DNA from 2 places in the Shewanella mytili genome. Region 1 is predicted to be linked to the other one. Evidence: predicted binding sites of a transcription regulator. Region 1 holds the regulator's gene; the other holds the start of a gene.
The links. The regulator MetJ, encoded in region 1, represses methionine synthesis genes. The targets are predictions, from matches to a motif close to TAGACGTCTAGACGTCTA.
Positions count from the first base shown of each region.

Region 1 (4,204 bases):
CTGTTATTGCCTGCCCTAGGTGCTGATGGGGCCGATAAAAACGACATGGTGGACGAGTTTGACACCCTGCAGGATAACTACGACATGCTGGATGGGGCCATTGCCCAGCAGAATCCGGACAACATCATCCGCTACCGCGACTTGTTACTGAATAACCTGCAAGCCCTGCAAGGCGACAGTGCCTATGCCAGTGTGGGGTTGGGCGTGGCGGTTGTGTTACCCTCAAACAGCCGGATTTCAGCGGCGGTGATTGCCAAAACCTATCTGGACGCCTTTGTGCTGGCGGATGTCAGTGCGGCGGATTTACAGCTGCTGAATAATCTGGATCCCTTGAATCCGCCATCACTGGATGACCTGTCATCCACCGGCCGGGTATTTGCCGGTGCCGTATCGGATTTCGGGGTGGCGCTGAGTACCCGCATGAGTGTGGGTGACATGCCGCTGACCATCGGGGTGACGCCGAAACTGCAACGCCTTGATACCTTCAACTATGCGGTGTCTGCCAACAACTTTGACGTGAATGATTTCAACAGCGATGACTATCGTAACAACGATACCGGCGTCAACCTGGATGTGGGGGTGGCGTTGCAGCCCACCGAAGGCCTGACGCTGGGGCTTAGTGGTCGCAACCTGGTCAAGCAGGAGCTGGCATCCGTGGTGCTGGCAGATTGCCCGTGCCAGCAGCTGACCTATCAGGTCAAGCCCATGGTCACTGCCGGGCTCGCCTATCAATGGCAGGGACTGACGCTGACCACGGATGTTGATCTCACCGAAAACAACAAATTCGTGGAACTGGACGGCCCCAAATACTGGCGCATGGGCGGCGAATTGCAGGCCACCGACTGGCTGGCATTGCGCTTAGGCTATCGCCATGATGTGAATGACGTGACCACTGACATCTATTCCGTGGGTACCGGCATTGTGGTGGGTAACTTCTTCCGGCTGGATCTCACCGGCATGATGGGCAGCGATAATGCCGTAGGCGGCGCCCTGCAAACCTCTTTCCACTTTTAATTGCGGTGATGCGTGACAACGGGGGCTAGGCCAAAAGCCCCCAGAGTGATTTAAGTGCCAGCAGCAGTGCGCTGGCACTGCATAACATCAAGGTCAGCATTTTACTGCGCCGTTTGTCCACCCGATGCAACAGCGCCCCCGAGATCACGAATCCCAGCAGCAGCGCCGGCAATAACAGCAGCGCCAGCAGCAGATCCCTGAACGACAGCATGCCGGAGAGCAGCAGCACCAAGAGGCTGATACAGGTACTGACCACAAAAAAGGCCGAGAGGGCTGCACGAAACTTCCCGGCTTCCCGCCCGGTGAGCAGCAGGGCCATGGGTGGCCCGCCAATGCCGGCAACCGTGCCGAAAATGCCGGAAAACATCCCCGCCACAAACAAATTGCAACGGTTGACTGGCAGCGTGAGTTTTTTCAGGCTCAAGGCCACGGCCGTGGCCACAATGGCGGCAATCACCAGCCCGAGAATGGCTTGGGGCGCCAGCAGCAAGGCGGCCCCCAGCAAACTGCCGGGAATGCGTCCGGCCACGGCATACTGCAATCCTGCCAGCTCCAACTGTCCCCGCTCGCGCAGCAAGGTGAGCAGGGCAATGGAAAAGCTCAGGATAATCAACGAACCCGGGATTAATTCCGGGTCAATGATGTACAACAGCGGTGCGGCAACCACTGCCAAGCCAAACCCCAGCAAACTTTGGGTAATGGCGCCCGCGACAATCACCAGCGAGGCCAGTAGCAGGGTGATGGGGTCGATTAATGTCCACATTTAAAAAAGCAGAATGCCGGGACATGCCCGGCAAGCTGATGATATGTTGCGCCTCATGGCCGAAAGGTCAGCCATTTACTCCATTTCTTCCCATTCGATGCCCATCTCTTCCATGATTTTTTTGGCATCTGCCGGAATGCTGTCAGGGCGATCCTTGGAGAGATCTTCATCGTTGGGCAATGGCTGGCCGGTGTAAGCATGCAAGAATGCTTCACACAGCAGTTCGCTATTGGTGGCATGACGCAGGTTATTGACCTGGCGCCGAGTGCGTTCGTCGGTTAGCACTTTCAATACTTTCAACGGAATAGACACAGTAATTTTTTTTACTTGTTCGTTTTTCTTCCCGTGCTCAGCGTAAGGGCTGATGTACTCGCCGTTCCATTCAGTCATGTTGCACCTGCTATGTCGCTAATTCGCTGCCGATTTTAAACTCTTACATCCCACAGTCAAATGGGAGTCCATGCTACTGTATCACAAAAATGGAATTCTATACATTTGGACGTCTAAACGTCTTTATGCCTATTGACGTTGAAGAGCGACTTGATAGAATTTAGCCATCTAGACATCTTTAATCTGTCGCCCCTGTTAATAATGTAAGGAGCCGAACATGACTGCGCGGAAAATGGCCACCACGGTTGTGCGTCAAGGAATCGAGTCCGATAGCCAATATGGTGCGGTGCTTCCGCCTATTTACCTGTCGACGAATTACAGCTTTGCAGACTACCAAACGCCGCGGGAGTTTGATTACAGCCGCTCCGGCAATCCTACTCGCAGCATTTTGGCCAATGCCATTGGTGAGCTGGAGCAGGGATGCCCGGCGGTGATTACCGCCAGCGGCATGGCGGCGGTCACCTTGGTCAGCAGCTTGCTGGGGGCGGAGGACTTGCTGGTCATCCCTCATGACTGTTATGGCGGCAGTTATCGCCTGTTCACCCATCTGGCGCAAAAAGGGCAATTCCAGCTGGCGGTGGTGGATCAAACCGACAGCCAGGCCCTGCAACAGGCCCTGGCGGCCAAACCCAAGCTGGTTTGGGTGGAAACCCCCTCCAATCCGCTGCTGCGGCTGGTGGATATTGCCCGATTGGCCAATGAGTGTCAGGCTCAGGGCACTTTGCTGGCGGTGGATAACACCTTCTTGTCGCCGGCATTACAACAGCCGCTGTTACTGGGGGCCGATATTGTGGTGCACTCCACCACCAAATACATTAACGGCCACAGCGATGTGGTGGGCGGCGCGGTGATAGCCAAAGACCCGCAAATTGCCGAGCAACTGCACTGGTGGTCGAACACGCTGGGGCTCACCGCTGGCGCCTTTGACAGCTATCTGGCACTGCGTGGATTGCGCACACTGGCACTACGCATTGAACAGCACCAGCGTAATGCCGCCAAAATAGTGGATTTGCTGCAGGGCAGCGAACAGGTGGAAAAAGTGTATTATCCGGGGCTGGCACAGCACCCGGATCACCAGATTGCGCTGAAGCAACAGCGAGGCTTTGGCGCCATGGTAAGCTTTGAGCTCAAAGGCGGCGCAACACAAGTCGGCGCTTTTCTCGGGGCATTACGCTATTTTTCCCTGGCGGAAAGCCTGGGCGGGGTAGAAAGCCTGGTGGCGGTGCCCGCCAGCATGACCCATCGGGCCATGGATGCAAAAGCCCGGGCAAACGCAGGCATAAAAGACACACTCATCCGCCTGTCAGTGGGCATTGAAGACCCGCAAGACCTGGTGGATGACATTACCGCTGCCTTGGCAGCCGTGGCAGCTGGTTAAATTGGAGAGCATTGATTAATGGCGCGTAGTCACTTACATAAATTTGGGGGCAGCAGCCTGGCGGATCCGGACTGTTACCGGCGTGTGGCGCACATTCTGCTGACCCACGGGCGGCCCGATGATCTGATTGTGGTGTCTGCCGCAGGCAAAACCACCAACTTCCTGTACAAACTGCTGGCACTGCGCGAGCAGGGCAAACTGTGGCAAGAAGAGCTGCAGGTACTGATGAGTTACCAGCAGGACCTGATAGAACAGCTGCTGAGTAACGGTCAGGCGCGGCAGTTGCGGGAGCGCCTGGCCACCGACCGGGCATCGCTCATGAGCCTGCTGGCGCTGGAAAACCGCAGTGAATACCAATGCAATCAGGTGGTCGGGTTTGGCGAACGCTGGTCTGCCAGGCTGATGGCGGCACTGCTACGTGAATCCGGCGTGGCCGCATCCAACATCGATGCCCGCGGTTTGCTGGTGGCCGATGAAGCTGCCGTGCCCAAGATCCGCCTGCAGGAATCCCGGGAAAAAATCCAGCAGTTGTTACAAAAGCATCCCGATGAACGGCTGGTGATCACCGGTTTCATCTGTGCCAACCCCCATGGCGACATGCTTCTGCTGGGGCGTAACGGTTCCGACTTCAGTGCCACCCTGATTGCCAGTCTGGCGGG
Region 1 covers NZ_JBKOUD010000002.1:23,906-28,109, forward strand. The annotation lists gene ACIDEJ_RS02875 (conjugal transfer protein TraF) at 1-1,014, shown strand, start outside; gene ACIDEJ_RS02880 (TSUP family transporter) at 1,040-1,777, opposite strand; gene metJ (met regulon transcriptional regulator MetJ) at 1,853-2,167, opposite strand; gene metB (cystathionine gamma-synthase) at 2,385-3,545, shown strand; gene ACIDEJ_RS02895 (bifunctional aspartate kinase/homoserine dehydrogenase II) at 3,564-4,204, shown strand, end outside.

Region 2 (4,204 bases), on a different contig from region 1:
CATCCGCTGCCCGGCGCGGGCTTTGTCAAGCAAATACGGTGCCCGGCTCATGCTTTCCATGCCTCCGGCAATCACCACCTGAGCGGTTTCAGCGCGGATCATGTCATGAGCCAACATCACGGCTTTCATGCCGGAGCCGCAAACTTTGTTCAGTGTGGTAGCACCGGTGGCAAGCGACAGCCCGGCACCCAAAGCCGCCTGACGCGCGGGAGCCTGCCCGACCCCAGCAGGCAACACGCACCCCAGCAGGACTTCTGACACCTCTCCGGCAGGTAACGCTGTGCTGTGTAACAGCTCCCGAATCACCGTGGCAGCCAGCTGTGGCCCGGCCACCGGCGCCAGGCTCCCCAAAAATCCCCCCATTGGTGTTCGCCGCGCCGCAACGATTACCACATCGTCCGTGATAGTCACGCCCATTTTCGCCCCCTCTGCTAGTGATAAATCCTGGCTCAACCGCAAAATGGCCAAGTTTGATATTGATCACAAGAATTACGTTTACGCTAACGTAAAGCAACTAGCCGTTAGTCTAACTTTAGCGCATGATGAAGTAATTAAGGGGGTACAAAGCGCGGATTAAGGCACAAGCGACTGATGATAAAAAAGGGGGGATAACAGCGGGGCGGTGGCCGTTTTGCCATGATTACCCTCGCCTTGCGCGGCAATGCGCCGCACACAAAACAAGGGCCACGGTTAAGTGGCCCACTGTCAAACAGCAGATAACGCGGCAGCATTAGCCACCATTGGCGCGCTCCCAGGGGGTAATGGCACTGATATCGTCCAAATCATAGGGCGTCAACTGGTACACGTAATAGTTAAGCCAGTTGCTTATCAGTAAATTGCCGTGACCAAACCAGCGGGCAACGGGTTCTTCGTCCGGGTCGTCATTATAGAAATAATTTTGCGGCACCGGCGGGTTGATCCCGGCAGCCACATCCCGCAAATACTCATCCCGCAAGGTGCCCTTACGGTATTCCGGGTGACCGGTTACAAACAGGTTCCGATGATCATGACTGATCACCAGATATGCCCCGGCCTGTGCCGATTCGGCCAACACCGACAACTGGGGATGCGCTTTTATCTCTGCCACATCCATCTGTGCATAACGGGAATGGGGAGCATAGAACACATCATCAAAGCCCCGGAGCAAAGGCACATGGGCATTGATGCGCCGATGTTCAAATACCCCGGAACATTTCACCTCCAGCAACTGCCGCTTGAGGCCGTACAGATGAAACAATCCCGCATGGGCCGCCCAGCACAAAAACAGTACTGACGTGACATGGGTCTGGGACCAGTCAATGATTTCCTTGATGTGTTCCCAATACGTGACCTCTTCAAAATCCAGCTGCCCTAACGGAGCACCGGTAATGATAAGTCCGTCAAAATTACGCCCTTTCACTTCGTCAAAGTCCCGATAGAAGGTGTTGAGATGATCCATCGGTGTGTGTTTGGACGCCTTGTCATGGATGCGCAATAACTCAATATCCACCTGCAACGGCGTGTTACTCAGCAACCGCAACAACTGGGTTTCGGTTTCGATTTTATTGGGCATCAGATTCAGGATCAGCACCCGGATAGGCCGGATATCCTGCATGGCAGCCCGGCTTTCCGACATCACGAAAATATTCTCGGATTCCAGAATATCCGTGGCCGGTAAATTATCAGGGATTTTTACAGGCATTATCCGTCCCTTTCTGTTAATTGGAGCATAGCAATTCTCCCATGAACCACGTTGTCTGCATGTACAGCGCCACGCTGATGACGCGCGTTACACTACAGACGGATAGATAGAATCATACATAAAGACTTCTAGATGTCCACACATCCAACAGCTAAATCTTGAGAAGGCCGGGCTATCATCCTATTATAAAGCCCGATTTTCTCAGCAGAGCCGCACTATGACCCGTACCTCCGCCATCATCGTGGGCGCCAGTTCCATGTTAAGTAAAGAGATTGCCAAGCAGTTGTCTGCCCAGGGCATCGAATTGGCTCTTCTGGCACACGATGCGAATACCATCAGCGAATTTGCCGCCACCTTGCCCACACCGGCTCACGTTTATGACTTGACCATTGAAACGCCCCAACGGCTCATCGCCCAGTTGGAAAGCGTCTGGCAAGAGATGGGCGATGTACGGCTGGTGCTGATTAACACGGGCCTTAACTCCTATCATCCCGACCTGCCCTGGACACTGGAGCAGGAGATTATTGACGTGGATGTCAGGGGCTTTGCGGCCGTGTGTAATACCGCTTTTCGTTTGTTCCGTACCCAAGGCATTGGGCAGATAGCGGTGATTAACTCCATTGCCGGGCAACGTGGCGGCCCCAGCGTGGCCTTTCATGCCGCCAAGGCATTTGCCCAGAATTATCTGGAAGGCTTGTCCATGCACGCACAGCGGCTGAAATTGCCGATAACCATTACCGACATCCAACTGGGGCTGCTGGATAAAGCCGCACTGCAACGCAGCCGTTTGTGGTTATCGCCGGTGGATGAAGTGGCGCGGCAAGTGGTCAGCGCCATTATCAAAGGCAAACGCCGGGTGTATGTCACCAAACGCTGGCGCCTGGTGGCCTGGCTGATAAGGATGTTGCCCGAATACATTTACAACACCCGTCACTGGCAAAACAAGAAACACTGATGGCTGCATTCATGCAATAAAAAAGGTGCCCATGGCACCTTTTTTATTGCATGAATGCAGCGGTTAGAACTTGTAACCCACGCTAATCATGTAAACCCATGGGTCAATGTCGGTTTCAACAACCTGTTTGGCACCACCCATGTTGAATTTCACATCTGTGCTGATCTGGGCATACCAAACAGAGGCATTCACCAACCAGTTTTTATCAACCTGATAATCAATCCCCGCTTGAGCTGCCCATCCCCAAGAGTTACTCAAGCTCAAATCGGTTAAGGCCCCATCCAGATCGTTGGTGAAGTCATTATCAAAGAAGTTGGTGTAGTTAACACCGGCACCTACGTAAGGACGCACTTTGGAGTTGGCATTACCAAAATAATACTGGGCAACCAGCGTAGGTGGCAGCTGTTTGGTTTCGGCAATCTTACCCAGGTCTCCCAACGATACATCATGGCTAAATGGTGTAGCCGCCAGCAATTCAACACCCACGTTGTCAGTCAGCATATAGCCAAAGTTCAGCCCCAGCTGCGTGTTGTTATCAACCCCAAATTCAGCAACATTAGCAACCACAGGACTGGACTCATTAGGTGCTACCATCACCGCCCCCGCGCGAACGATAATATCACCAGCCTGGTGAGCCATAACTGGCGCAGTGGCAGAAAACAGTGCAGCAACCATCAATCCTGACAGAATATTCTTTTTCATTTACTCACTCCATAGCGACTTGATACCGCATCAATTTTTGTGTTTCTTATAACTTCCGCGTCTACCCTGCCATTATGACTGTCATAAAACTTTGACTTGTATCAATTTTTTAAGGTCAGACCACCATTTATCAGCATCATTGAATATGTGATCACAGATTTAATAAGCGATATCTTTTTTGCTTGTTTCATCACATTACAAAAACAGATTTAAACTTTGATTTTAAATCTTTAAAAAAGATTGCAATTGATATGAATTTTAGAAATCAACTCTTGGATATTAATAGAATTTTTTTATGAATACAGGATATGCAGGGCTGCTGATGCCGGATGGATTTTGCGGTAAAAAGGCCCCTTGCGTTGCATCGCCTTTGCCTTTATCTGCATTTACATTCTCATGCAAAAGTCCTGATGCGCATCAGGCATACAGATAACAGGGCATGGTGGCAACAGGACGGAAAAGCATTGCCCAGTCACCACCATGCACAAACAAAACGCCCCTGAGCACAAAGGCACCAGGGGCGTTTTTTAGCGGGTAATCTGCTGTTTATTTGTCAGCTTCTTCCCTATCCATGTTTTCTGTGTTTTCCAACCAGAGAGCATTGATAATACCGAAGGCACAAGCCAGCAGCAGACCGAGTACCCAAGTGAAATACCACATAACTGCAGCTCCTTAGTAAAGTGATGTACTGTTGGTTTCAATGTGCTGGCGACCGATACGGCCATACATCTTGAAGTAAGTGTACAGGGTGTAGCCCAGTACAATAGGTACCAAGATGATGGCAACCCAAGTCATCACGAACAGTGTCAGATGGCTTGCTGTCGCATCCCACATGGTCAGGCTCACATTTGGATCCAGTGATGATG
Region 2 covers NZ_JBKOUD010000005.1:110,025-114,228, reverse strand. The annotation lists gene ACIDEJ_RS07155 (thiolase family protein) at 1-417, opposite strand, end outside; gene metA (homoserine O-succinyltransferase MetA) at 731-1,681, opposite strand; gene ACIDEJ_RS07145 (SDR family NAD(P)-dependent oxidoreductase) at 1,899-2,636, shown strand; gene ompW (outer membrane protein OmpW) at 2,700-3,338, opposite strand; gene cydX (cytochrome bd-I oxidase subunit CydX) at 3,885-3,998, opposite strand; gene cydB (cytochrome d ubiquinol oxidase subunit II) at 4,011-4,204, opposite strand, start outside.
Region 2: the regulator MetJ is predicted to act here: its motif matches at 1,803-1,820, upstream of metA (homoserine O-succinyltransferase MetA).